DNA from 3 places in the Veillonella sp. 3627 genome. Region 1 is predicted to be linked to each of the others. Evidence: riboswitches for the same ligand, from Rfam matches in the RefSeq annotation. Region 1 holds a riboswitch; each other region holds the start of a gene.
The links. Region 1 has a riboswitch for thiamine pyrophosphate ahead of thiD (bifunctional hydroxymethylpyrimidine kinase/phosphomethylpyrimidine kinase). Riboswitches for the same ligand answer to the same signal wherever they lie in the genome.

Region 1 (10,238 bases):
CCTCATAGAATACTCTATAAGAATGCTTTTATAAGTAATATAATATTATAACTATTTTCAAACAATGGAATCGCTATGGGCAGAGATATCTTTATAGGTATCCTAAGCATGTATAACCTAAACGATATACTAACACTTAGATTTCTTCTACAGGCTTACCTGCCACAATCGATTTGATAGGTTCAAAACTATGACGATGTAAGGGCGTAATGCCAAGGTCTTTTATGGCCTGCTTATGTACATCTGTATAATATCCTTTATGGATCGCAAACCCAAATCCTGGATACTCTTCGTCCATAGATTCCATGAAGCGGTCCCGTGTTACCTTTGCTACAATGGAAGCAGCCGCAATAGATGCACTTTTAGAGTCTCCTTTAATCAAAGATTCTACAGGTATCGTTAACTCTGGTAATTTCATCGCATCCGATAATACAGCCTCTGCCTGTACTGGTAAATTACGAATCGCCTCATACATAGCTTGTCGTGTAGCTTCATAAATATTGAGTGTATCAATGACTTCTGCCTCATAGGACACACAGTGTACCGCTACTGCTACCTCCATGATTTGATCAAACAAGACATCTCGCTTTTCTGGCGTTAGTTTTTTGGAATCGTTCAACCCTACTAGCTTACAATGAGGTGGTAAGATAACGGCTGCTACTGTCACAGGACCTGCAATAGGACCTCTACCCACTTCATCTACACCAGCTACTAAAAATTTTCCTTCTTCATAAAAACTATCTTCATAGGCGTACATAGCTTCCAAACGTTGTTGCTCTTCTAAGACTTTTTTCTGCTTTCGTAAATACACACCAGCTGCGTGTTTCACGGATTCACGAGAATCTTCTAATGCCCATTGTATATAATCAAAAGGGCATTCACCTTGCAGTAGATTTTTAATATCTTTAACTTTAAGTTCCTGAAACTCACTCTTCGTCAACATAGTACGGCTCCTCATCGACGCCATCAAAGGTAATGTATCCCAATTTATTATTTCTGTAATCCGTCAAAATCACACGGCGCACCTTGTCATAATCTACGACGCCACCGCTTACCAAACAACCACGACGACGACCAATAGCCTCTAACATGGTATCTACGGATGTACGCTCTTCTTCCGTCAATTTATAACGCTCATGCAATAATGTCGGTTTATGCTCTTCTAAATATGCCAACAACTGCTTGATAACAGAATCTAAATCATACACATCGTCGGAAATAGCTCCTGTCATCGCTAACCGAGCTGCTGCTCGTTGGTCTTCAAACTTAGGCCATAATACACCTGGTGTATCTAATAGTTCAAGATTTTTACCTACTTTAACCCATTGTTGACCCCGTGTATGACCCGGTTTATTGGCAGTTCTTGTCGCTGCAGAACCAGCTAGTTTATTAATTAATGTAGATTTACCTACATTGGGTATCCCTAGAATCATAGTGCGCACTGTACGACCTTTGATTCCTTTTTTTAGCCATCTATCGATGATGGGCTGTGCTAAGGATTCTACGGTTTTCACGAGTTGCTTATTTCCTTTACCATTTTTAGAATCAATAGCAATAGCATGAATACCTTCGTTTTTGAAAAATTCAATCCATTCTTTTGTAGCTTTTGGATTTGCCAAATCGCATTTATTTAAAATCACTACATGCGGTTTATCTCCGATCAATTCTCGGATCACAGGGTTGGCACTACTGCGAGGAATGCGTGCATCTAGTAATTCGATAACCACATCTACTTTCTTTTTATGTTCCGTAATCATGCGTGTGGCTTTTGCCATATGGCCTGGGAACCACTGTACGACTGGAAAAATTTCTTGACTCATATTTCACCTACTCGTCTATTATCTATATCATATGCTCATTTTACTGTTATTTTTTCTGCTAATCTAATATCTTTTATGACATACTACTATCAAACTATATACATTTTATGAAAGTATATAAAATTGACTATCAAGTAGCAAACTCCCATCTATGATTTCATAACTAATATGCCCTACTATTTAGCAGTTTCTAAAGGAAATAAAAAAAGGCTAGCCATAGACTTACGTCTCATGGCTAACCCTTTTAAATTAGCGTTTTTCGCGAATACGAGCAGCTTTACCAGTAAGGTTACGTAAGTAGTACAATTTAGCACGACGAACGATACCGCGACGAGTTACTTCGATTTTTGCTAGACGTGGGCTGTGAAGTGGGAATACACGTTCAACACCAACGCCAGAAGCGATACGACGAACTGTGAAAGTTTCACGAACGGAACCACCTTGACGGTTGATTACTAAACCTTCGAAAACCTGAATACGTTCACGGCTACCTTCCACAACTTTTACGTGTACTTTTACAGTATCACCAGCGCGGAACTCAGGAATGTCAGAGCGAAGCTGTTCTTTTTCTAATACATCAATAATATTCACGATTTTTTCCTCCTATTTTGCAGACGTTCATTACTTACACCTTATAAGCAGAGGACCATCTCAAATTAACAGTATTATTTTATCATAAATAAAAGTTTTTATGCAAGAGGGAAATGTAAAATTTATTTTATCTTCCCCTCTACATATTGTCGCAATCGTTCGATACGTTTTTCTGTAGCTGGATGTGTGCTATAGAGTTTGCTAATGAGCCCACTTTCACCAGTTTCAACTGTATAGTTGCGTAAGGTAATCAATGCATTATGGAGTTCAGCGCCTAAGCCGATTTCATAAGCATATTTATCTGCCCGATATTCGGCTCGTCTACCTGTGAATAAGTCAATAATGATCAAAGGCGCCTTAATGACCCACTGCATAAATAGAATTTGTAAAACTACGAGAAGATAAAAAATCTGCACAATGAATGTAATTATCGGTAGTCGCAAATATTGAATCCATAATATGACACGCGCAAATAGTTCGTACACACGAATGCACATTTGTCCCAAATAGTTCATATAGAAACAAGAAAATCCGTAGGCCCCATCTTTATGATGAATATGTCCCATTTCGTGAGCCACTATGCCCAATAATTCATCATATGGCAACTGTATGATAGCCCCCGTATTAATACAAATTCGATTATGCCCCATTGCAAAAGCATTGATAGAATCATCATTTTTGATAAACCAGTCGAATTGCGACATATCGATGCCCGTATGGTTTTGTATATCCTTCTGAATCATCTGCAGAATCTCTATCTCTTGCCCTAGAGGACGACGTCCCCCATAGAGCCACATCGTAATGCGATGAAACCAAGGAATTTGCGCTAGTGCCGCCACAAGTAACACAGATGTACCTGCTACGGCATAGCTAATATTTTCCAGGTTAATACGCACATGAAAGAGGTCCATCGCTTTCATCAGAAAAGGATGATCAATAGGACCAAAGATAACTTGGTACATGTACAGAATACTGCCAATGATAAATACATTCGCAAAAAATGTGAGTACTGTAATAATCATAAGATTTTATTTCAATTTACCTAAGTTACTTACTTCGTAAGTCATACGTAATAATTGAAGACGATTTTGCTTCACTGCTTCGTCTTTATCCATAACCATAACATGTTCAAAGAATGTTTCAATATATGGCACCAAGGATTCTGCCAAACTTACAGCTTTCACATAGTCACCTGCCTCTAAGGCATTACGATTTGTTGTATATACCGGCAATGCCGCTTTGTACAAGGCTTGTTCAGAATCTTCTTTTAACAAGGATTCGTCAACGCCTGTGAAAGTCACATCTTTTACCATATTAAAAATACGTGTGTAAGCCTGCATTAATGGTTCGTTTTCATCAATACGGTTTGCTGTTAAGGCTTGTCCTAAACCTTCTGCTAGAGCAACTGTGACAGTCTCTTGGCTCAATACGATATCTACCACTTGATATGGCATGCCTTGTTCTAACAAGATATTTTTCAAGCGAAGGATGAAGAAGTTTTCTAATTGACCTAGTAATTCTTCTTGTTTTTCACTAGCCACGCCTAATAATTCCATTGCTTTTACCCAGATTGGACGCATGGATAAAGACCATTTGCTATCCATCAAGATGTTGATGATACCGATTGTTTGGCGGCGCAATGCATATGGATCTTGGGAACCTGTAGGGATTAAACCACGGCTGAACGTAGCTACAATGGTATCTACTTTATCTACGATACTCAAAATACGTCCTGCATCGGTAGTTGGTAAGATATCCCCTGCAAAACGAGGCAAATATTGTTCAAAAATTGCTTCCCCTACAGCTGGTGTTTCGCCATCTAGTAAAGCATATTCTTTACCCATAATGCCCTGTAATTCAGTAAATTCACTCACCATACCTGTCGTTAAGTCAGTTTTAGCAAGATGAGTAGCTCGTTCTAAGGTAGCTGTATCTGCAAATCCTACTTCCTTCGCTAACGCAGCACCTAATGTAAGTAGACGTTCTGTTTTATCTTTCAAATTGCCCAAACCTTCTTGGAAGACAATTTTTGTCAATGCTTCATAACGACCTGCTAATGGCGTTTTACGGTCTTCGTTAAAGAAGAACTTCGCATCGTCTAAACGAGCACGAAGTACACGTTCATTACCGGCTGCTACCACATCCAAAGATTTGCTATCGCCGTTGCGAACAGTTAAAAACATAGGAAGTAATGTTCCTTTGCCATCCACCATTGGAAAATAGCGTTGATGGTCTTTCATTGGTGTAATGATGCAATCTGATGGCAAAGTTAAGTAGCTTTCATCAAAAGTACCACAAAGTGCTGTTGGATATTCTACTAGGAAAGTAACTTCATCTAATAAATCCTCATCCCACACCACAGTAGCCCCTTTAGTGGCTGCTAGTTCTGTTAATTGTTTACGGATTGTTTCACGGCGTACGTCTTGGTCGATCATAATGAAGTTTTTAGTTAGTGTATCTAAGTAATCTTTTGGTTCTGTTATGGTCAATTCAGATTCACCTAAGAAACGATGTCCACGGCTTACATTTGTACTTGTTACATTAGCAAATGTCACTGGTACTACGTCTTGACCAAATAATGCCACCAACCAACGTACTGGACGAACGAAACGTTCTTCTAAATCGCCCCAATGCATGGATTTAGGGAAACTTAAACCTGTAATCAAGGATGGTAATACGTCAGATAAAACTTCTTTTGTATCTAAACCAGCTGTCGTTGTATCAGCAAAGATATATCCATCTACTACTTTCAATTCAGATACATCTAATCCTTTACCACGAGCAAAACCGATAGCTGCTTTTGTAGCATTTCCATCAGCATCATAGGCAATGGATACAGATGGACCTTTATGAGTTTCGTGAACATCTTCACCACGTTCTGCTACGTCATTGATGAGTAATGCAACACGGCGAGGTGTGGCATACACTTTCACAGCCCCATGTGGAATGTGACGCTCTGCCAATGCAGCTATTGCTAATTCACCTAATTGTTTAATAATATTTGGCAAAAATCCTGCAGGAATTTCTTCTGCCCCAATTTCAAAGAGTAAATCCTTAGCCATCTTATTTATCTCCTTTCAACAATGGGAAACCAAGTTCTTCTCGTTTCGCCAAATAATTTTGTGCACAAATACGAGCCATGTTACGAACACGACCGATGAAAGCTGTTCTTTCAGAAATAGAAATAGCACCACGTGCATCTAGCAAGTTGAATGTATGGGAACATTTCAACACATAATCGTAAGCCGGCAATACAAAACCTAATTGACATACACGTGTAGCCTCTGCTTCGTACATGTCGAACAATTTGAACAACATATCTGTATCTGCTAATTCAAAGCTGTACGTAGATTGCTCTACTTCGTTAGCATGCCATACATCACCATATGTATATTGTTCGTTCCATTGTAAGTCATACACATTTTCTACGCCTTGAATGTACATAGCCAAACGTTCTAAGCCATATGTAATTTCAACGGATACAGGTTTCACGTCGATAGATCCTACTTGTTGGAAATAGGTAAACTGCGTTACTTCCATACCGTCTAACCATACTTCCCAACCAAGACCCCAAGCGCCTAATGTTGGAGATTCCCAGTTATCTTCTACGAAACGGATATCATGATCTTCTGCATGAATGCCAAGAGCAGCCAAACTTTGCAAGTATAATTCTTGAATATTGTCTGGAGAAGGTTTGATGATAACTTGGAATTGATGATGTTGGAATAAACGGTTTGGATTGTCACCATAACGTCCGTCTGCTGGACGGCGGGATGGTTCTACATAACATACAGACCAAGGTTCAGGCCCTAAAGCATGTAAAAATGTGGCAGGGTTCATCGTACCCGCCCCTTTTTCAATGTCATATGGTTGTTGTAAAATACAACCTTGTTCACCCCAGAAGTTTTGGAGTGTAAAAATCATCTCTTGAAATGTCATTTCCATTCCTCCTTATGTTTTACAGGGAATAAAAAAGTCCCTGCAACGAAAATCGCTACAGGGACGAGATATACCCGCGGTTCCACCCTAATTGGCTAATGCCCTCTTTTAAAAAATAGCCTTTACTAATTGTCCATACCTAGTATGGTACAACGTTCCTGCCCATGCTCCACAGCGCCTTCTACTCATTTGTGAGCTTTCACCGTCCTCACTCGCTAACGGGAGTATACTCCTCTGCTTCATCACTTATGTATATATACTATTGTATGGATAAAAGGGATTAGTGTCAAGGTGTATCCTCTTAATCAGCGATGTAAGTTCTTAATTACTTTTACTATCCCCCTATTCCACAATAGTCTAGGAATATGTTCTGTATATTATTTTTCCAAGAACATTTTACACCATTCCATGTTCTCTATCCACATAGCAGTTTCATATTCAATGTCTTCCATTTCTGTGATGGCTGAGATCACCGCAATACCGTCCACTGGTTCCGCTAAGACATCATCAAAGTTATCTCGATTAATGCCACCAATAGCCACCATAGGAATAGTTGGATTATGAGCACGTAAAGCTAAAATTAATTCGGGCCCTCGCACAGTTTTGGCATCTTTCTTTGTACTTGTCGCATACATAGGACCTACGCCGATATAATCCACATAGTCCAACTTTGTGTTCTCTAACTCTTCTACAGAGTTAATAGACGTCCCCACAAGGGCGTGAGGCAATCGTTTGCGTACTTCGTCAAGGTCCATATCGTCTTGTCCCACATGGACGCCATCAGCGCCTATCTTTTCAGCTAATTCTACATCATCATTAATGATGAAAGGAACTCCATATTCCTTACAAATGTGTTGCAACTCTCGTGCCAACTGTTCTTTTTCCTCCCCTACAAGAGCTCCTTCTCCTTTTTCACGAAGTTGAAAGCAAGTAATACCGCCTTTACAAGCTTCTGTAAGGGTCTTGTGAATATCCTTCGTATTCGGTGTTCCACAAATGAAGTACAACCCCATCATGGAGCGCACTGTATCTATATCATGATGTTTCAAAATAATCCTCGTTTCTTATCTAACAACCAAAACAGATTACTTATAGTATACCACGACACTAAGTATGGTTGATATGATATGGATCATACCTATATTACTCAGAATATTCATCCCCATAGGCCATATGATTCACTGGCCCATTGCCTGTGCCCAGTCCCGGATTATGCAAAATAGCTAATCGGATATATTCTTTACCAATCGTAATAGCATCTTCCAAGGATTTCCCTTTGGCAAGTTCTGCTGTTATAACAGCAGAGAATGTACAACCTGTGCCATGGGTGTGTACTGTGTCATATTTAGGACTTGTCCAAGAGCGTCGCATGGACATGGTATCTTTTGTAAACAAGTAATCTGTGGCCTCATCTCCGATGTGACCACCTTTGATGATCACCGCTTGAGGGCCTAATTCTTGTAAAATGCGAATCCCTGCTGTATGCAAAGCTTCTACCGTATCAATTTTCATATCTGCCAGTACTTCGGCTTCACTGCGGTTCGGTGTAATCAAAGTCGCTTTCGGAATCAATTTGCTTTGTAAGGCTTTCACCGCCTCATCGGAAATCAATCGATCCCCACTGGTGGCAATCATCACAGGGTCTAACACATACGGTACTTTTGGATCTATGTAGGTTCCGATTAGTTCCATCATCTCTGCTGTGGCTAACATACCCGTTTTCACTGCTTCTGGAACAATATCTGTAAATACGGCTTGCAATTGTGCTGCAATCATAGAAAGGTCCATGTGTGCAATTTGCGTCACACCTCTTGTGTTTTGTGCCACCACGGATGTAATAACAGCCATCCCATAGACATGACGACTTTGAAAGCTTTTTAAGTCCGCCATCACCCCTGCACCACCTGTTGGATCTGTTCCTGCAATCGTTAATGCTCTATGTAATTTCATAGGAGTCTCCTTTACTAGTAACAAAAAAGAACCAATCCTAGGGACGGTTCTTATACAATATCTAGTATTTGATGCCATCCACTTTCCTCCGCCAGCATTATCTGGTTCAGGTCTAGGGTTTTGACACTCATCAATCTCAGCATAAGCACCCCTAGTGGTTCTTATATTAATTTAGTTATAACATGAAATATGCTCCAATGCAATACAATAAATTACAGCTAAGCTACTTTCACTAGAAGATATTCCCTCTCAATATAGATATTCATATATCCTATGTATTTCATATAATACATTACATTCACCTATACATTCCTATTGACGTAGTATCATTCAATTCGTATAATACATCTATAAGGGGTGCTCACTGAAGTGGGCTGAGAAGTAGCTACGTGCTACTAACCCATAACCTGATTTGGATAATGCCAACGTAGGGATATATTAGCATATTTTTGTAGTACCTATACAAACACATAAGGACACATTACCATATGGTTCCTGTTTGCAATACTTGGTCTCTTAAGAATATCTATCATCTACAGGCTAATCGTTTCAGATTAGTCTTTTTTGTTCCCACTGGCATAGTTAGGAGTATTCATGAGTGATTCAAAACTTTCATCATCACGGTTGTCCCTCATTTGGTTCGGCGCCGCTCTTTCCATTGCGGAAATTATGACGGGCACCTATTTTGCGCCCCTAGGATTTTCTGACGGCCTATTGGCCATCATCATCGGTCACGTCATCGGCTGCTTGTTATTATTTGGTGCAGGACTCATCGGCGCTCGTGAACACATGAGTTCTATGCAAACTGTATCCACTGTCTTTGGCAATGGGGGCATGAAATTATTTTCTATTTTAAACGTTCTACAACTGATTGGTTGGACCGGTATTATGATTTATGACGGTGCTCTTGGTGCCGTAGAGTTATGGAATCTACCATTCACTGCGTGGACTTTCATTATCGGGGCCCTCATCATTGTATGGCTCTTCATTGGTATCCGTAACATGGGGTATATCAACAGCATCATGGGCTACGGCTTAGGTATCCTCTGCATCTATTTGTTAATTAGCTTGTTACAAGAAAGTTCCATTCATAGCCAAGGAATCATCACTGATGAAATGACTTTCACAGCGGCTTTGGAATTATCCATTGCTATGCCATTGTCTTGGCTACCATTGATTAGTGATTATACTCGATTATCCAAGAACCCTGTGGCAGGTACTGCATCTAGTGCCATCGTATACGGCGTAACTAGTTCTGTCATGTATGTATTAGGCCTCGCTGCGGCCCTCTATACAAATGAAAGCAACATTGCAAAGGTTCTACTTCATGCTGGCTTAGGATTTGGTGGGTTAATTATCATCGTATTCTCTACTGTCACAACTACTTTTATGGATGCCTTATCTGCTGGTATTTCCTCTGAAAGCTTGCAGACTAAATATTCTGGTCGTACCATCGGTATTATCGTTACCGTCATCGGCACCATCGGTGCATCCATCTATCCAATGGATAATATCATTCCTTTCTTATATATGATTGGATCCGTATTTGCCCCAATGATTGCTATTTTATTAACTCACTATTTCTTATTACGTCATTGTCCACACCTTGACCATGGACCTAGCTTGTATATCATTTGTTGGGCATCTGGTACTTATATGTACCATCAATTCCTTGACAGCAACCCATTCTTAGGGGCTAGCCTATCTACTATCGTAGGAACAGCATTAGCAACCATTGCAACGGCCTATATCATTAGCCTAATTTCTAAAAAGAAAAAAGAAATATAACCGCTTACTATACTATTTAGTGCGTATATAAGCACTCATTATTTCATTATACACTTTACAATAACTTCACAAATCAAAACAGGAGCATTCCTTCTATGAAAGGTAGCTCCTGTTTTCATTTTAATATATTAATTATATCATCGTCTCTAA
Region 2 (10,238 bases), on a different contig from region 1:
ATCATATTCGCTAGTTTCCCTAGCTTTATAACCAGCAGCGATGAGTTTCTTTTGAATACCAAGAATTTCATTGCCTGTATCACCATATTGGTAAGCTCCTTGTACACTAGTACCTAAAAAGCCTACTAATAGAGCGACTGCCAGGTATTGTTTCTTTTTACTCGTCATAGGACTCCTCTCTTATATACGATTATTTGTCTTGTATGTGACAGTTTATGGCGTCTTTCACCCAATATAACGGTCGTTGTTTGACTTCTTCAAAAATTCGTCCCACATATTCTCCGATGATACCAATACCTACCAGTTGTACGCCACCTAGGAAGAAGATAGCCACCCCTAGGGTAGACCAACCACTGATAACATTGTCAGAGAAGAAGTGAACAAACAATATGTGTCCGATCATAATCAGGCTTAATAGTCCGCATAGCAAGCCGATATATAAGGCTAAACGCAAAGGTACTCTAGAAAATGCTGTAATGCCGTCTAAAGCAAAGCGCATCATTTTTTTTACACTAAATTTAGAAGTCCCTGCAAAGCGTGGGGGTGCTACGAAGTGAAATTCATGTTGTACGAATCCCAAGTCGCCTACAATGCCCCGCAAAAATCTACCATGTTCACGGAAGTTTTTCAATGTTTCTAAGGATTTTCGATTCATCAACCGGAAATCGGAACCACCTTCCACGATAGGAACATTGGCTAATTTATTAAGCACTTTGTAATAGTATTTCGATGTAAAAGCTTTTGCCCAACTAGCATCTTCTGTGGAATCACGAATGGTACGTACTACATCTGCACCTGCTTCCCAATGTTTGACTAGTTCTGGAATCAACTCTGGTGGATGTTGCATATCTCCATCCATGGTGATTACCGCATCACCTTGAGCGTAATCTAATCCACAGGTCAAGGCTAATTGATGACCGAAATTTCTTGCCAATAACAGCACTTTTACTTTTGGATCTTGATTACCAATATATCGTAGCATGCCTGCACTATCATCACTGGACCCATCATCGACGAAAATAATTTCATGGTCATAGTCAAGTGTTTGCAATACATCTTTGACTGTAGTATAAAATTTTTGAATATTATCTTCCTCATTAAATACGGGAACAACAATTGACAGTAACATAGCTCCTCCTTATGATCTTTACCTATCTATTTTACAGGATTGAGACTTGTTTTGCAAACTCCGCTGTATATGGCGTTCTTTCCCCGCTTTCGTGCCTAGAGCGTAAAGGGTGAACGCCATGCACTTCTCCACAAATTTACGTTCCACTGAGATTTGCTCCGAAGTGTATGGCGTTCTTAAATGTCAATATGGCTATGCACTCGCTTCATGAAATCAGACATAATAGCTACGCCGGTAATAGAATGTTGCAAACACGTTTGGTAATTGTGCTCGTGGATACCTCCCAAAGCAATACCTTGTACTTGTGGGTAATGAGTCTGAATTTGTTTCAACAGCTCCTTTCCCCTCTTAACGCCAATGCCAGGGTGTCCTGTTTTGCATGGTGTGGGAAAGATGGGACTGATTAAGACGTACTCCAAATTAGGGATTCCTAGGGATGCTAACAACTTGATGTCATCTTCGTTGTGGACGGTACTCCACATAGTTATGTCATGAAAATGTTGTTGCAAGGTAATCCATAGTTCTTCTTGTTCGGATTGCCAATAGCGTATTAGATTAGTGGGTAGATGGATTCGTTTTGCTGTTGCCAAAACGATAGCTAATTGCTCTCGATTCGTAATAACTTTTCCATGGTGCACTACGGTATCCCCGATGGTATCACAGAGTTGGATGTACTCTTCAAAGGGTAAATCAGTGTCACGGCATAGGGTGTACAGACTACTGTGATTTCTCATCCAGTTGTCTGGTTCAGCACTATCTGCCCTCGCATCAGGCAATTTAGTACTATGAAGATTCGCTTTTACTGTAGATCTATATGCTCTACGTATATTATACGGTAAACTGCTTTCTTCTGTATGATTAATACATTGTTTGCCATACTTTTCTAGTCTTTCTATCCCTCTAGACAGTGCTACACCATATGTTGCTAAGCTAATGTCATCTTTCAGTAGCTGGCGATTTGTAATCAATACTAAGGTGTCTATAGATTGGTTATTTTTCTTCATAGAGCACATCGATATAATCACTCATCACCACTTGCATTCCTAAGGCTTTCACATCTTCCATGGCTTCTGCTACGGTTCTACTGTCAGCAATTTCAAATTGTGCATCCCCTTCTTCTTTTTTATTATCTTCAGAAGAATGCTCGCCTATACCTGTGCTGACACCTGCTGACAATTTCGTCGCTGCTAATGGTAGGACCCCGTTACGGAACCTGGCTGTTTCTCTAGTGGAAATCGTAATATTTGCATAAGGTAGGAATAAGCGATATGCCAAGATGACTTGCAATAATTGAGCTTCTCCTACGTCCCCTGCATTGATGGTATCATCATTGACGATAGGCCGCAGGCGTGGACAGGAAATACTAATTTCTCCATGAGGATACGCGCGTTGTAGCATATGGGCATGCAAAGCAGTGGCAAAGGCATCTTTTCGGAAATCATCCAATCCCAATAAGGCTGCTAAACCTACTCCCCGCATACCCCCTCGCAAAGCTCGTTCTTGCGTTTCAAGTCGATAGGGAAATACGCTTTTATTTCCTAACAAATGCAATGTTTTATAATTTTCCCAATTATACGTTTCTTGGAATACGGTCACATAATCGCAACCGCATTCTCGTAGGTATGCATAATCGTCTACATTGGCAGGATAAATTTCTACGCCCACTACCTTAAAATATTTTTTTGCTAATTCACAGGCACGCCCAATGTAAGAAATAGGACTATGGCGTTCACTTTCCCCAGTCAAAATTAGAATATCTTGTAATCCTGTTTTGGCAATATTTTTTAATTCTTCTTCAATACCTGCTTCATCTAACTTCGCCCGATGAATCTGATTTTTACAGTTGAAGCCACAATACACGCATAGGTTATCGCAATAGTTTGAAATATATAACGGTGTAAACAAATATACAGAATTGCCAAAATATCGCGTTCGTACAGCCTTTGCTTTTTCTGCTAGTTCTTCCAAAAATGGTTCTGCTGCAGGAGATAATAAAATTTTTAGTCCTTCTACATCAATGGTATCTTCTTGCAATACACGGCGCACATCATCTGCTGTATATTGATCGTACGTATATTGCTCACGTTCTCGCAATACCGTTTCTAAAATGGGACTTTCAATTTGATCCATGTGGGAGCGATACTTCCAACATGGATCGTCTATATGGTATCTGGTGGTACTAGACATGGCTATTCCTTTCCTATTATCTCAAAAATCCAGTCAACGGAGATGAAGCGCTACCACCGATTTCAAGAGTAGGCCCTAATTTTGACAAATAGGCCAATCGTCCTGCTTGGATGGCTAAACCAAATGCTTTCGCCATACCTCGAATATGGCCCGCAGAAGCTACGGCTGTATTTGCCATGATCGCAGCTACGCCCATTTCCATAGCTTCTGCTGCTTGGGATGGAGCACCAATACCAGCATCTACAATGATAGGCAAATCAATTTCATTCACTAAAATTTTGATAAATTCCTTTGTCTGCAATCCACGATTAGATCCAATTGGCGCCGCTAACGGCATCACCGCAGCGGCTCCAGCATTCACCAAATCACGAGCCACTTCTAAGTCTGGATACATGTATGGCATAACGATGAATCCTTCTTTTGCTAATATTTCTGTAGCTTTAATGGTCTCCCCATTATGTGGCAATAAATATTTTGAATCTTTCATAATTTCTACTTTTACAAAATCTCCACAACCTGTAGCTCGGGATAATCTTGCTATACGCACCGCTTCTTCAGCATCTCTAGCGCCACTCGTATTAGGGATTAAGATAGTATCCTTTGGGATAGCATCTAGGATATTTTCCACTTCTCCACCTACCGCACGACGTAGGGCTAAGGTAATCATTTCTGCGCCCGCTTCTTCTAGGACAGCCTCGATTAAGTCAATAGAAAATTTTCCAGACCCCAAGATAAATCGAGACTGTAATGTATGTCCCCCTAAGGTCCATGTATCTTGTGCTTCCATATCTTTTACTGAACGTGTCATAGGTTCCTCCTTAATCAATATCTTCTCCGTGTAATAATTGAATGACGGCATTTGCCATATGTCCGGCGCACACCATGACACGAGCCGCAGTGATTTTTCCGATAGAATCGATATCACTCACACCATCACCACATAGATACCAACGATGATGTCTCCGTTCACGGCGGATACCATTACTATCCCCCCAACCTGCCATACCGGAACAGCCAACTAATAAGGGTTCTGTAGGATGAGTTAGAATCACTTCTGTCATCCATGCTTTTGTGACAGCCTTATCCACTGCTTCTACGACCATGTCATAGCCATCGATTAATTCAGATAATCTCTCTGGTGTGAGGCATTCATTATGGACGATGACTTCACAGTTTGGATTCATCCGATTGAGGTGGCCTTTCATAGCCTCTACTTTTAAAACGCCCACATCATTCACCTCATAATATTGACGGCCTAAGTTACTTTCATCCACAACGTCGAAGTCTACGATTTCTAACTGACCAATTCCAGCACGGCACAATGCCACTGCCACATGGGATCCAACACCGCCCACGCCGATGAGCAGAACTTTTTTATCCTGTAAAGATACCATTTAGCCACCTCCTACAAAGGTTACTACTTCCATTGTATCTGCAGCGCTGACACGAGTCGATTCCCAGTCTGCTTTAGAAAGAATCTTCCCATTATATTCCACTACGATGCGATCCATTCGAAACGCTAGGGCTGCCAGTACTTCTTGCACTGTTTGCCCCTCATAATGATAGGTTGCTCCATTTACTTTCATCATATCCTCCTAACTATAGCGTTTGCTATATACCTATTCCAAACTAGTATCATACCAATTATCCGTCATGGCTCCTTCACCACATACTAGTATAAAAAAACAGCACGAAAAACCATACCCGCGGTGGTATGCCCCTTCATGCTGTAGCACTCTATCGTCTCACTATTCTGTTCCCCTTGTACATCCACTTAGATACACCTTCCATGTATACTCATATACGATATACCATCCTATAAAAGCACAAAAAAGGACATCCTGTTGGATGTCCTCAGTATGACGAATCAAACTTATCCTACGTTGGCATTATCCAAATCAGGTTATGGGTCAAAACTTTCGTTTACTCTCAGCCAGTAGGCTCCCCAAAGTTCTCTTTCAGTATACGCTGATACGACTCAATTTGCAAGCCTAAGTATCAACAATTTTTATCGTCTCCGTGCAGACACAGAGGCATAATTTTTAATCACAACGATAGGTGTCATTTGGCTATCATTGCCAAATGGATTATCGATTAAAATTTGCGCAATTTGCTGCGGTTTCAATCCACGACTATGCCCTAAGATAGCAGCTCGTTTTAAATCATTCACGTCCGCTACACAAGCTCCATAAGCTCCTGTGGCTTTCATAATAGCATCGGCTACTGCATTTGGTTGTTTTGGTCCATATACAATGCATTTATCAAACGGAGGCATAGTCCCTGTCACATCATCTGTTAAGGATGCGGTCCGTGCCATTTGATAGAACACACCAGATTTTTTAAACACTTTAGCTACGGCTCCACAGAGGAAGGCAAACATCATTTTCCATTCCCCTTCTTTATCCATAGCTGCTTGCATACCATACACAGATGCCATAGATCCATCCGGATGAATAAAGCGATTTAAAAATTTAGCTTGCCAAGATACTTTTAAATCTTCTGGTCGTGTAAACTCCCCTTGCGTGATAGCCACGACGGATTCTGCTACGCACACAATATCTTCTGGTCCAATATAAGGGCCTGCAAATTCTACGATAGCCTCAACGATATCATCTTTGTTCGTTAAAATACGCGTAGGGATTGGTAAAAGTTCTAATTCAGCCATGATATACCTCCTATTTACGCATTGCTACTTCTAACTCTTCTGCAGTTAGAGTAATTCTAGTTTTTGAAATACGGTACGCCTCGCGACCTACCACTTGATGGTAGATATCGATAGGCATGTCTGGGAATCCCACTAAGTCTTTACGAATGTTACCACTATTAGCCGTCATCACTAGACGCAAACGAATAGTACTGCCTTGTCGTTGTTTATAGACTAACGCTTCCCAATAGCCATCATGACGTTCTGCTTTTGCGTCGGTTAACCACGATTGAATTCGTACATTGTCAAATTGTTCTTGTGGTAACAAATGACGAGGGAACATATCCATGATGGTTCCGTATTGTTTGCCTCTATTCACAAATGGAATATCCGTAGATAACACTACTTGATCAAAACTAATGTCTTCTACCACAAATGGAGTGCGACGTTTTACCAAGATTACAATGTCTTCATTGCCTTGGCGCCATGCAAATATGCGGTAGGCAATATAAATGATAGCAATGATACAGGCTATCCACACTAGGGTATCTATTAATGTGTAAATATACATAATTCCTCCTATAGAGTAATGAGCTTAGCTTCTAAGCTAGTATCCTTGAAAATATCTTGTACGATAGACGTTACTCGATCCGCATGGCTAGTAACACAAACTTGTATAGAGCCTTTCCTACCTGATGTCTGCTCCAAATCTTCTCCGTACAAAATAGCTCCTACAGCATCAGATGTTTCCCACGCAGGGTCTACAAAGCAAATTTGTTCTTTAGCCAACTCACGCAATATGGGTTCTACTAAAGGATAGTGGGTACATCCTAAAATGGCCACTTCCACATTTGCCTCTACCAAAGGCTGTACATATTCTTTTGCACAATGTCGTAAAACTGCATCATCTAAATGACCTTCTTCAATACAGGCCGCCAAATCTTTACAGCCTTGTTCTACCACTTTCACATGAGGTTTTAAGCTATGTACCGCATCCATATGTTTATGACTATTAATAGTCGCGACGGTAGCCATAATGCCTAAAGGTCCTTTACGTTTCTGTTTGACTTTGATACGCAGAGCATCATGAATCCCCTGGGCCATCCCCACAATAGGTACATCAAATTGTTTGGATAGTTTGTCCAAGGCTACCACAGAAAATGTATTGCATGCGATCACTATAAATTTCACTGGTTGGGCCACTAAAAACTCTGCAATTTTCGTAGCAATGCCTTCAATTTCCTCAATCGGCCTATTGCCTACTGGATTGTTTGCACTATCTCCAACATAAATAAAATCTTCTTCCGGAAATTCTTGTGCTAGCACAGATAATACAGACAATCCACCGATTCCAGAGTCGAATACTCCAATAGGTAATTCCTTCTGTATGGGCGTCATTCCCTACTCCTCCTCTGCTACGGCTTTCATGGGTTTAAAAAATACATCTGGCAAGCGAATAATTTTACCTGTTTCTTTAGCCGTAAACACATTTTGTGTTTCCCCTGTACAGATCAATGCATTATCACTGTCACGGATAATCCGATATGAGAAAGTACATTGAGCCCGCGACAAAGAGGCTACTGTTAATTCCACCCGCAATACATCATCAAAGCGTGCCACTTCCTTATACTCACAGCTCACTTTTGTAATAGGAAAGACGATGCCCTCTTGCATCATGTCCCATAGACTAATACCACAGCGGCGAAAATATTCAATTCTCCCCATTTCAAACCACCGTAAATGATTCGTATGATGGGCAATCTCCATCATATCCGTTTCATAAAATCGGACACGTAAAGATGTAGAAATCATCGTATACTACCTTTCCTATGCAATAAGAGGCTCCAAAGAGCCCCTTTACTGATTAATCAATTGATCCGATAGGCACAAATTTTTGTGCTTTTTCCTTATGGGAAGCCTTAATATAGCGATTCGCTACTTTCATAGCAATTGCTAATACTGCCACATCATCCACCCAGCCAAGACCTGGTACGCTATCTGGGATAAAATCAATAGGCAATATCAAGTATCCTAAAGCGCCTGCAATAACGGCCTTTACAAATGCTGGTGTATCTGCATCACGTAAACAATAATATAACATAACAGCTTTTCGTGCAAACATAATATTACGACCCATGCGATTCACAGTAGACATAAAGGCATCAGATGTAAAGGTTTTTCCATACTTAAGGATTTGTAAGATATTCATAGTTATAACCTCTCTGATTATTGTTTGAACTTGTCTTTTGCTTGTTCTGCTAAGTCAATGGCTTTTTCTTTTGTTTGTTCTGCCAATTCCACTGCTGTTTCCTTCACAACTTCCGCTTTTTCACGAATGTCTTGCACCGCTTCTTGTGCGTGGTCAATCGCTTTGGCTGTCAATTCAGAAGCTTTTTCTTCTACTTGCTGTAATGTCGGCTCTACCACCTCTTTTACCTGTTGAAGTTTTGGTTCTACCTTTTCTTTCACTTGTTGTAATTTTGGTTCTACCACTTCTTTTACATCTTGCATAACAGCTGTGGCTTTTTCCACCACTGGTTCTACTTTAGTTTGTAAGGAATCATTTAATGTTTGTCGCACCGTATCTGCTTTTTCATAAGCTGCTTTTGTATATACACTTGCTTTAGATGCTGATGTACCTGCTACGGCACCAGTTAAAGATAATGCTTCAGTTGCTAAAATTTTAAGTAAAGAGCCTACGCCTTTTGCAGCATGACGAGCATTATCTAGTAATTCTTCATTACCACTTTTCTCTAATGTGTCTTTCACCGTAGCTGCCAAGATGGATACGGCTCCTACTGCTAGATCTTTTACAGCACTTACATTAGCCAACAAATCAGCTCCAACAAAAGAACCTGCAAAGCCTTTGGCACTTGCTAAGTAATCATTACCAGACACCTGTACATCATTTAAGAAATCTACAGTTTCATTACCCAACGGTTTATCTCGAAGTGGTGTATTCGCCAATGTGATGACTGTTTCTTTATTATGTTCATAAATATCTACTAAACGTTGACGATATTCTTCATAGTTCGGACATGCTGGCATACCATCTTCAATCCATTTTGCAGCCATTTTACCAACACCATAGGTAATAGCCGCTGCCACAGGGACGCGAAGAATCACTGTTGGCACGACTGTACATACTAACGCTGCTACAGCACTACCACCAAGACCGACTAAAAATCCAGTCACCCCTTCTTTAGCAGGGCATACGCCATATACTTGAGCAATGCGTGATACCATGTACACATCATTAGCCAATAAACCTACATAATTAAATTTTGGTAATGCCGCGATACCAGCTGCACGAGCTGCTGCCCAACGGCAAATCATTTCTACTTCTTCTTGTACATTCGTTGCTTGAGGAAGTGTTGCATTATTGTATTCCAACTGCTCCATATTTGTCTCCTATATTGACCACAAAACATTAAATGTAAATGTACTTATTATCCTTATTGTATCAAATTTCTCAATGAATTACCAACTTGTTAGTCCACCGTCTACAGTCCAAGCTGCACCCGTCACGAAAGATGCTTTCTCACTGATAAGAAAAGCAATGACTTCGCCTACTTCTCGCGGTTGAGCAATCCGTCCTAATGGATAGTGTAAAGCCATTTCTTCCTTAGCTTTCACAATATCACCCGATGGTTCATTGGCTAATTGTTTTGCCACTAATGAAGTGTCTACATCACCAGGACACACACAATTAACGCGAACACGATGAGGTGCCATTTCTAAGGACAGTGATTTCGTAAAACTCACTACAGCCCCTTTGGATGCTCCGTACACAGTGCACGCCACATTACCTTGTAGTCCTGCATCACTTGATATGGTCACAATACTACCATGCACTTGTTTCAAGTACGGTGCTGCGGCTTGGCATAAAAAGACAGTACCTTTTACATTGGTTCCGAACATCTCATCAAAGTTTTGCTCATCCACATCTTCTAATAGTCGTTCTTCATAATACCCAGCTGCTGTTACTAAGGCATTTAAATTGCCAAACAAACGAATCGTATCTTCCACAATACGACGGCAATTCATAACCTTACTTACATCTCCTTGCACAAATCGTACTTTCGAGGAAATACGGCGCAATTTTACAACCGCTTCTTGTCCATCCCATTCATTGCGGCCGTTAATCACCACACACCAGCCTTGCTTTAACAACAATTCTGCCGTAGCAAAGCCTATGCCCGATGTGCCGCCGCTAATTAATGCTACTTGATTATCACTAAATTTTTGCATAGTTACTCCTACTATATAATCCCCTGT
Region 3 (10,238 bases), 130 kb from region 1:
GTATCACCATCAGGAACCCCCAAAGCATTATCTAATTTCTTTAATGTTTTACTTAACCAACTAGCTTCTACTGTAGCAGTCCCTGCATTAACTGCAAATACACTGGCCAAGATAAGAGCGATTGCTGTTCTTTTTCTCATAGCACACCTCACACTTATAAAAAATAACTATAATGACACCACTATCATACTCCATAAATATATGCAATATCAAGCATTGTAGACATTTAAACATATAGATATATCATACTTATTGTACTTCTAATTAGAATGAGCATAGACCTTTTTATCACTTTCTTTCACAGTGAAAGTGATATTGCGTATTTGATATGCTTCATTGGGACTATTAGCATTATCGATGTCTACTTTCTTTTTGATGTTAGCTGCCTCTTGTTCGTTAGCAAATGTAAAGAAAGAGTCATCAGTTTTATACATAATAGAGTTATCATCTTTACCGCTGACAAGTATTAACTTACCATTTTCTTTCTTAATTGTGTGGGTAGCACCAAACGCCGCATCATAAGCCTTACCATCTCTGACTGTCATTAATGTATCTTCTTTTATTTCATCATAATAAGGCACCCATTCATAAGCGTCGTCATAGATAGGTACCACTCCATTTTTATTTGGTCCCTTCGCAATATCTAATTTCGTAATTCTTGCATGATCAGTACCATATTCTTTTTCGTTTACCAACTGATGTTTCGCATATACATTACGCATATAAAACTTAGATTCAGTCATTTTATATACATGGTCACTTACCTTTTCAAATGTTATTTTATAAACAATCCCACCATTATAGCCGTTGTCTTCATAAGGAGGGTTGTAATGATACCATGTACCCGACAAATCGGGATTATCACCGACTGATGTATCAGATGTGCATCCTGTGAAATCCAGCCCCATCATGATTATACCTAATATAATTAGCATATATTTCTTCATGTTCATACTACTAACCTCGTTTTCGCCACAGAATATAGGCGCCTACTACCACACCAAATACTACTACACCAATCATTACATTTCTAACAGTATGAGATGCTTTTAGAAACACAAATCGGATATTTTGATCTTTTTCAAAAGTTATTGTGTTACCATTCACTACACCATCTGTTTTGAAATCAGTTTTAATATCCCCATCTACTGTGATAGTTGTTGTTCCATAGGATTTTCCCATAAAAAACATATATGCATTATTTTCTTCACCATAAGGATAGATAACATGTAGCGCTTCAGGTTTATCTATGGCACCATAAATAATTCTGTAACTGTTAGTTAATTCACTTTCATCTGAAAAAGAAGCTGTAATTTTCCAATATTCAGATTTAGCATCTGTTTGATTATTCAAAGCCTTACCAGCTTCATCAACAGCCTCTACATTAATATGTTTTGCACTAAACTGTTTTAAAGTCTCTTTCTCCTTATTTTGTTTTTCCTCAAATGTTTCATCACCTATATGCTTACGGTCATAAATAATTTTATTTACACTGTCGTCAAACCCAGCTTCTAAATCCGTTTTACTTAAAGGTTCAGGAGTATGCAATTGCGCTTCCCATTTCCCGCTAAAGTCACTATCTACTTGTATAGTAGAGTCCATACTTGCACAACCAGTTAGCGCTAATAGTGCGCATCCCAGTGCCAATAGTTTCCATTGTTTCATCATGCACCTCAAAAAAACAATTTTCTCAAATGTTACTCTCATGTAAATTCACTAGTTGCATTACACAAAAACATATTTACTATCTATATAATACATCAATCGTATTGCTATAATCAATTTATCTATACAACAAAACAACCAACTCCTATCCAAGAGTTGGCTGTTTCGTTTCTCATTTATAATATATCTATTTTCTCTCCCTCTAAGGCTTTATTGATGCTCCGTACGGCGCAGAATTTTCCGCACATACTGCAAGCTTCTTTATGTCCTTCTTCTGGGGCACGACTTTCACGGATGCGACGTGCTTTTTCAGGATCTAGTGCTACTGCATATTGTGCTTCCCAATCGAGTTTTTGGCGTGCCTCTGCCATCCGGTCATCGCGATCTCGTGCATTCGGAATACCTTTTGCAATGTCTGCGGCATGAGCTGCGATTTTGAAAGCCATAATGCCTTCTTTCACATCATTTTCGTCAGGTAAGGCTAAGTGTTCCGCTGGTGTTACATAGCAAAGGAAGGCTGCCCCATGCATGGCTGCCACTGCACCACCGATGGCAGCTGTAATATGGTCATAGCCTGGTGCAATGTCTGTTACTAATGGTCCTAATACATAGAACGGCGCCCCATCGCAGATTGTTTGTTGTACTTCCATGTTAGCTTGCACTTGATTCAATGGTACATGACCAGGACCTTCCACTAACACTTGTACACCACGTTCGCGAGCTCGTTTTGTTAACTCCCCAAGTCGAACAAGTTCTTCGATTTGACAGATATCTGTAGCATCTGCCAAGCAACCAGGACGGCAGGCGTCGCCAAGGGAAATTGTCATGTCATATTCTGCACAAATATCCAAGATTTCATCATAGTATTCATAGAACGGATTCTCTTGACCAGTCATGGACATCCAGGCAAAGACTAAACTACCGCCACGGCTCACAATGTTTAATTTTCGGTTGTGACGTTTAATTTGCTCCACTGTATGTTGCGTAATTCCACAATGTAAGGTAACAAAATCTACCCCATCTTCTGCATGGAGACGGATCGTAGAAATAAAGTCTTCAGCTGTCAATTCGCCTAAATCTTTTTGGTGATGGATAACGCTATCATAGATAGGCACGGTACCAATCATAACGGGACATTCTTTTGTGAGTAGACGGCGGAATACTTTTGTATCACCATGTGTAGACAAGTCCATAATCGATTCAGCCCCTAATGCCACTGCATGATGGACTTTTTTCATCTCTTCTTCGTAGTCTGTACAATCCTTGGATGTGCCTAAGTTTACATTAATTTTTGTGCGTAACTTCTGACCGATTCCTTCTGGTTGTAAAGATGTATGATGCTTGTTGCACGGAATTGTTACATGTCCTTTTGCCACTAAGTCTCGTAATACTTCAACATCCATGTTTTCTTTTTCTGCTACCACTTTAATCGCGTCGGTAACAATGCCTTTTTGGGCTGCTTGCATTTGTGTGTAAAACATAAAAAGCTCCTTTCATTACAAAGGAGCCTATTTTGGGTGCTCTATACACAAAAAGGTATCGACATTACATCGATACCCACATATGTCAGCGTGCTTCCTACGCGGGCATGATCCCGATCAGGTCAAAAGGTCAGGTACTTCATAGTCCTTTCTCAGCCTATTACATAGGCTCCCTTGCAAATCTAAAATATTTACTTGCTTATAGTATATCATGAAATGGTGGATTTTTATAGAAAATTATTCTTCCTCATCCATGATGGCATTATGATACACATAACGCATATATTGCTATAAACCTTTGGTATTAAGCCATTCTTGTAAAAAAGGTTGTGCAACGGTTGTGCAACCGTTCCCAAAAACAGTTTTTATTGATAACGTTATAAATTGTTTTTTATACGTTACCGAAACATTTTATAGGCTAGTCCACCTAATAAAAGCACCTCAATAAATCGGTGCTTTTGACTATTTTTCTTGTACTTCTTTATTTCTTCCTTCTGCTCTTCTAAGTATAGATTGGCTTTCTCCAATGAGATTTGCTGCTCTGTCAATTTCTGCTCTTGTAGATTTAATTTCTCCTTGGATGCTCTCAACTGCTCCCTCTGTTCTTCTAGTAGCTGCTTCGCTTCTAGTAATGCTACTTTCGATTCGTTCGTTGATAACTTCGCTACGTTCAACTGCATCTCTAACCTCTCGATTGAGTTTGCTTGCTTCTTGTTGATTGTATTGAGCTCGTCTAAGTTCTTGCTGAGCATCTTGTATTCGCTTTGTGTTAATGTCACTCCCTGTTCCGCAAATGTATAGCAGGGCACAGATAATAGTACCAAAGCCACTAGCAAGCATAATCGTGTGTTTCTTAATCCATGAAAGAATAGTTCCATACATTTCAACCTCCTAATATTGCTCCCATTCCGCATCATAACCTCGGACATCAATGTGTACAAATTGTAGTCCATAATATCTGCCAACACCATCTGCACCACACTCTTTTGCAATATCTGCTAATTCATCAACACTAATATCGTCCACTGTAATGTCAGCAGCTGTTCCTAATACATGTTGAGAGTTAGGCACTCCACCTACCTCACGATTGTGGTCTTCACAACGGTATCCACTTTCGATATATACTGGTCGTCCTACACGTTCTCGGATTTTATCCAATACATCTACTAAACGTTTGTCAATAATATGATCCAACACATTTTTCCCATCTACTACATTATGTCGATGACATTTGCAGGCAAACTCATAATCCTCAAAATAATTTCCAATTTTCATATATGTCTCCTTATAACTTAAATTTGAACTTACTTTCAATCATGTCTCTGATGGTATCTAAAAACTTTCCCATCATTACATTTCCACCATCACGCATATTTTCTAGTACACTCAAAAATTCTGCTGAGGCTAAATATAACCAAACTAAATTAACTACAAAGGCTTCTTTCCCTGCCATAAAATCAAAGCACCAACCTATGGCTGTAGCAAATACATATGTCATTACCTTTGTCACAAAGGGTTTTCTCATATGTTTAGATGAAATTAATCCCTTTTCAAACGCAGGAATGATTGCTATATACTTATCCCAAGCAGATATACTTTCTTTGTCTGCTCCCGCTTCTACTAACATCTGATAGGCAATCGCTCCCCATCTAGTCAGCAAATCAAATAAAACTAATAAAATAAACACGCCCAGTACTTGAACGTGCTTTAAATTCATTAGCCATATAGCGGCACTACCTATAAGGGATAGTCCCACCTTTATAATCCACGACTCTACTAGAATATCTCGTAGAGATTCTAAAAATCCCATATCGAATACCATTTTACCTTTTAATACACCTAAACAATAAAACTTATCAGATCTGGTTTATCTCTAGCTCTGTTCATAATCACTCCTACCATCTCTCTTGAACAATATTATTCCTCTTTTTTGTCTTCCATATTCATTAAATCGTTGTGAATGCATCCCTCAGTAGGGCAAGTACCGTCTTGATTGAGTGTAGCATAACACCATTCACAAAAATGCATTACGGGAATATCTGAGTGTACTTCGTAATTATCCATTTACTTTACCTCCTTAATCTTTGCAATCATTTCTTGTGTAAGTTTTTTATACTGCTCTTGTAAATCAGCTACACTAGCACCACTTAATGTACGTCTTGCTAGCGTTTGTTCTAATGTTTCAAAACGTTTGTCATAGTAGGCTTTAATTTCTGCAATATGTTCTGCTTTAGTAGGTACTACGGGTTCGGGTACATAGTCAATAAAGTTACTGTTGATGTAGCATTTATTGTTATAAAATTCATTTTGTATATCTTGATTACCTACTAGATATGTATGGTTCGGATATTGCATTTTAGCAAAATTTAATACTGATTCTTCTGTGTCTCCATGTAATCCTACTAAGTAGGTAGTTACTCGGAGACCTTTTTCATCTAAGACAAAAATATATTTATTCTCCATATAAACCTCCTTTAAACACCTATCGCCATATATATAACAGTACGCCGTGAATTTTGTGTTCCAATGACTTCAGAAATTGTGACTGATGTTATATCTAGCTTTTTTGTTTGAACACTTGCTAGCCACTTATCGGAACGTGGATTAATGTGGCTGTAAAATATTCCAAAACATTTTTTTCTAAATGCAATTGGGAAGGTTGCTGTATATTGTGCTTCTCCCGTTGAATGTGTTATGCGTATATATCCAAATTGTATGATTACTGTATTTTCCCCTTGACCAATTAAGATATATCCTTCATCATCTCCGGTATATTTTACTTGTACATTTAACGTTTGCCCTGTGCTTCCACCTACATCACTTAATAATTCTTTTACCACTGCTAGTGTAGGAGCAAGGCTTGTATTTGTATCTGCCTTATTTGTTGTTAAAAGCTTTAAAACTGTTGTCACATCGCCTTTTGTAATATTTAAGCCTTCATTATGTCTTGTTATATCGGTAACGGTTGCATCATAATCGCCATGATAATGCCATGCACCCCATGCGTTATAGAACGTTCGATAGCAGATATTACAAGGTTTGTTATTCGCACCATAGGAGTAGAATAATTGCGTAATCTTATTAGTATCACTTTTAATAACCTGTACTACACCGTAATAGTAAACCCGTGTAGCATTAGGTGCATTTCTCCACCCCCACATGCTTGCGGTTGCTTCATACATACCAGTATCTGTGAGATTATTCCAATCGTTGATACCCGTAGGCATAGGCTTCATACTCATGTATTTGTTAAGATTATGTGCAGTGGAGTCTATATTATGTTCACTAATTTTAGTGGCAATAGAATTATTTATATCACTTACCTTTCTCTTCTCCTCTTCAATAGATGTTTGTAATGGATAAATTAATTCACGCCCAATATCGTTTTTAATAGCTCCTTTTAAGGGTGCAATCAATTCACGATTTATATCATTTTTTATATTCGTTTGAATCGTTTGTAGCTCACCTTTTGTCACCCAGTTAGTTGTTTTGCTTTGTAGATCTGTTTGTGTTACACAATTTCCAATTTTACTTTGAAATTCTTCTTTTGTTACCCAATTATTAATTTTACTTTGTAGATCTTCTTGCGTTACCCAGTTACCAGTTTTGGCGGCTCCAGCTTTGTTGGCCCATTCCTTGGCTTTCTGCACCTCTGATGTAGCACTAGACACATATCCTTGCATATCTCTTACAATAGTGGCAGCATAACTTTTATATTCCTGTAATAGCTGATTCACAGTATCTCTCATTGATTCAGCTTCTCTATTCTTATCCAGAATCGATTGTTGCATGCTTTGAATCCCATTAGATATACCCTTTACTTCTTCTATAGCTTGTTCTAAATTGTGTGCATGACCTTCTGCAGCACTTGCCTTTTCAATAACACTTGCTTTTAATTGATTAATCTCTTCTTTAGTAGCTATAGTAGAGGATTGTATATTACGTAATTCTGCTATGGAGTTTTCCATAGTTCCGACATAACCCTTTATTTCTCGTGCTTTAGTTTCTACAGCTCCTACACCTTGTAAGATATCACTATTTTTAAGTCGCTTTGTAATGTCACTTTCTACTTGTTCTAAGCTTTGTAACACTGTCTGCTCTGTAGATCGTATTTCTTGCTTTGCTCTCTCCTTTAGTGTTTCAGTATCTCTTTCTAAACGACTAAGTTTTTCTTTAATTTCCCCATGCATCGTCAGTGATTCTCTATGAATCCCATCTATTTGCTCTTTAATTCTATCAATATTAGCTTTAGTAGATGTGACTTCACTTGTAATACGTTCCACTCCATCAAATGGATTCTCTACAAGTTCAATTGCATTTCTTTCACGGTTGATACGTAAATAGGCGTTTCCTATTTGTGTCGGAATTACAGTATCAAACTGTTCTGATAACACTTGTAGTGGAATACCTTTATGATGACTACCTAATTCCTGTATCATACGAACAATCTTATCTAATTGCCCTTGTAATGCTGTATAAATTGGTTCATTAGGCAACTGTAATGTATTATTCCGTGGAGTTTCCCTAGTAAGCAATACACTTTCATTCCTTGCCAGTGGAGTACCATTCTTTGGATATGTATATTGCTTAGTAGTAGAATTAAACTCAAAATTTGTAGAAATTCGTTTTGTTTTCCCATTACTAATTACGTAACCTACAATGTCCTCTTTCCTTGTGAACGAGTACGGGTATGCAAAGGTCTTATTCTGACCATCCCCTTCGTACATGATACTCACTCTTTCATCATTAACCATATGTGTCTCCTTTCTACTGTACCTTTGAATATAAAAGGAGCTACCCACGATAGATAGCTCCTAATTACTATTTTCTTTTTTCCTCACGACTTCGAAGATTCTTATCAAATGCAATGGCAGTGATTAAATCCCTTAGTGTAGCTTCTGTATTAGAAAATGACCATTTTGCCAGTGTCCAAAAACCATCGGTAAAGGTATCACTAAACCCTGTGAGTCGATTGCTCACCTGGCTTGTTGACCGCATCACATCAATCCAAGATTTTTTACTGCTTTTCACATTTCTATACAACTCTAATAATTTTGGCATTAGACTAAGTGCAACAGTTTCATTTCCTTTGCTCATACTCGGTTTTCCCATAGCCATATCCATAGCCAAGGAAACTCCATCTCTAAGTATTGGAAAACCTACAAATGATCCAGTCACAACAGACGATAACATTTTCTTTAAAAGGCTTTCTGCATCATCGTCATCACCAGACCAGGTAGACCGTAACAAAGCCTCCGACATATTCTGTAATACTACCCAAAATAAGATATGGTTAAACAGTTTCATATAGTCTTGTTTGTCCACAGCTGCATAACCACCTTCTACCAATGCATTTAAAACTGTATTGGCATACGTATAAAACGGTGTAAAAAGAGCTACTAGGCTATTTTTCTTTCGTTGTAACTCTACAGAGTCTTTCGTATCCCCTGAACCAAACACTCTACGAACCTGTCTATCCGCAGCTGAAATAGCTTCCGCTTCAATATATTCTTGATCCAGTCCCTTAGGCAATAACTCTGCTACTTTCTGTTCATACGCAAACTTCCATAACGGCATAGACAACATTAAATCTGTTTCAGTGATAAATACATATCCATACCGACTAATCGTATCTCGCACCTCTTTTGTCATGTGCTTGGTTTCAGATATTCTTCGCCCAATGTCACTATTAGGAAAGAAGGTCATACCTTTACCGCCAATGCTTAACCCTTCATGTAAATCATGATCTAGCGTATGTATACGCTCACGTAAAAAGATACTTCGCTCCATAACAAATTTTCGGTTTGATACATACCTATCGGACAATGGGTATCCCATAAACTCTGTAAGAGCTCGGATTGTATTTAGTAAGCCAATTTCTTTTGTCATCGGAATCACGTTCAATACATTAAGTAAGGCTGTACTCGTCCTATAGGACATAATAGCCATAGATGTATTTCGTCTTAAATCTTGCAATACTCTATCTAACCGTGAAGATTTACTAATCTCACTCTGCCAATTATCTCGTACCCAAGTCTTCAACATTTGTAATGTTTCTACACCTGTAGTACGAACAATATAGTCACTGAGTGCCCGATTATTTAATAAACGATTCACATCCGTAGCCGCTTCACGCATGCTAATATGGTTAATCGCTTCATCAATAGCACGAGGAATTACATCAAAGGATAGTAGTAGCTTTTTCCCTTTCACTAACTGTACACGACTTTTGGTGGCACTCATACCCATACCCCATACAGCGCTAGATGACATTTGCGATTTTATAATATCTTCTACTTCATAATCCTTAGCAGCGCCATCTACAGTCGGATCATATACGATAGGATAATATTGTCCACGAATCTTACGTCCATTAATGGTGAAAGTCACACCTCTTTCTTTATGCATAGGTGAACCATATAATCGCTCTTGAACGGCGCTACGTTCTGCATAATAAGAATTAATGAGTTCCCAAGTTTTCTCTACAAAATCCCAATCCTTGGCATCTAGAAACTCACTAAATGCTTTATCTATTAGAACTTCTGCTTCTTCCTGGTCACTTAACCCTACCGTTTCAATAACACGTTGCCGATTATTTTTTGTTCCCCAGTTTAAAGCCAAGGCTAATACCTGCTCTTTAGTCATGCTATACACAGTACCAATGTTATACATACGTTCTGTTCTGATATGAAATAGTTCTTTTTTCCCGTATACTTTCATTACTTGTTGTAAATTACGAGTGGCATCTTCTAACATCTCCTTGCCTTTTACAGTGGCTCTATTAATTGGTTCGTAGATATATCGATTCCATACACCAGCCTTATCATCATCGTAGCGACGAAGTATAGTTTCTACTTTTACCAGGCTTAACATATACCCAGAGAATGTATCTTGTAACCGTCCAAAGAATCCTTGTTGATTGGCTTGCGTTAGTAAATCCTTAGTATTTGATTGTAATCGCTTACTGCCTTCAATGATGAGTTCTGCTCCTGCATCTTCAAAAGAGATACTTTCGCCTTGTTCATTTAGGATACTTACACCTTCATACTGTTGTGCACCTTGTGTGTAAACTGCTTTTAGTAATTGCCCCAT

Region 2: linked by a shared signal. The riboswitch ahead of thiS (sulfur carrier protein ThiS) and the one ahead of thiD (bifunctional hydroxymethylpyrimidine kinase/phosphomethylpyrimidine kinase) in region 1 are both predicted to bind thiamine pyrophosphate.
Region 3: linked by a shared signal. The riboswitch ahead of thiC (phosphomethylpyrimidine synthase ThiC) and the one ahead of thiD (bifunctional hydroxymethylpyrimidine kinase/phosphomethylpyrimidine kinase) in region 1 are both predicted to bind thiamine pyrophosphate.

Annotation. Positions count from the first base shown of each region.
Region 1 covers NZ_RQVG01000001.1:19,679-29,916, reverse strand. Annotated here, with positions in the region: gene EO114_RS00120 (ribonuclease HII) at 137-940, opposite strand; gene ylqF (ribosome biogenesis GTPase YlqF) at 927-1,820, opposite strand; gene rplS (50S ribosomal protein L19) at 2,070-2,411, opposite strand; gene EO114_RS00105 (zinc metalloprotease HtpX) at 2,534-3,433, opposite strand; gene glyS (glycine--tRNA ligase subunit beta) at 3,440-5,473, opposite strand; gene glyQ (glycine--tRNA ligase subunit alpha) at 5,475-6,350, opposite strand; gene thiE (thiamine phosphate synthase) at 6,728-7,399, opposite strand; gene thiD (bifunctional hydroxymethylpyrimidine kinase/phosphomethylpyrimidine kinase) at 7,494-8,300, opposite strand; TPP riboswitch at 8,367-8,463, opposite strand; TPP riboswitch at 8,644-8,751, shown strand; gene cytX (putative hydroxymethylpyrimidine transporter CytX) at 8,895-10,088, shown strand; gene EO114_RS00075 (DNA repair protein RecO) at 10,221-10,238, opposite strand, start outside.
Region 2 covers NZ_RQVG01000012.1:26,165-36,402, forward strand. Annotated here, with positions in the region: gene EO114_RS06895 (NlpC/P60 family protein) at 1-168, opposite strand, end outside; gene EO114_RS06900 (glycosyltransferase family 2 protein) at 191-1,129, opposite strand; gene EO114_RS06905 (thiamine phosphate synthase) at 1,306-2,133, opposite strand; gene thiH (2-iminoacetate synthase ThiH) at 2,120-3,316, opposite strand; gene EO114_RS06915 (thiazole synthase) at 3,333-4,103, opposite strand; gene thiF (sulfur carrier protein ThiS adenylyltransferase ThiF) at 4,135-4,710, opposite strand; gene thiS (sulfur carrier protein ThiS) at 4,711-4,902, opposite strand; TPP riboswitch at 5,175-5,274, opposite strand; gene EO114_RS06930 (coenzyme F420-0:L-glutamate ligase) at 5,325-5,981, opposite strand; gene EO114_RS06935 (hypothetical protein) at 5,992-6,531, opposite strand; gene murI (glutamate racemase) at 6,540-7,358, opposite strand; gene EO114_RS06945 (thioesterase family protein) at 7,362-7,772, opposite strand; gene EO114_RS06950 (YkvA family protein) at 7,825-8,169, opposite strand; gene EO114_RS06955 (hypothetical protein) at 8,187-9,362, opposite strand; gene EO114_RS06960 (SDR family NAD(P)-dependent oxidoreductase) at 9,441-10,211, opposite strand; gene EO114_RS06965 (TSUP family transporter) at 10,223-10,238, opposite strand, start outside.
Region 3 covers NZ_RQVG01000001.1:149,031-159,268, forward strand. Annotated here, with positions in the region: gene EO114_RS00700 (hypothetical protein) at 1-140, opposite strand, end outside; gene EO114_RS00705 (hypothetical protein) at 261-953, opposite strand; gene EO114_RS00710 (hypothetical protein) at 958-1,665, opposite strand; gene thiC (phosphomethylpyrimidine synthase ThiC) at 1,842-3,146, opposite strand; TPP riboswitch at 3,224-3,332, opposite strand; gene EO114_RS00720 (hypothetical protein) at 3,609-4,028, opposite strand; gene EO114_RS00725 (D-Ala-D-Ala carboxypeptidase family metallohydrolase) at 4,038-4,421, opposite strand; gene EO114_RS00730 (hypothetical protein) at 4,432-4,968, opposite strand; gene EO114_RS07825 (hypothetical protein) at 5,064-5,210, opposite strand; gene EO114_RS00735 (hypothetical protein) at 5,211-5,609, opposite strand; gene EO114_RS00740 (pyocin knob domain-containing protein) at 5,621-7,900, opposite strand; gene EO114_RS00745 (RapH N-terminal domain-containing protein) at 7,968-10,238, opposite strand, start outside.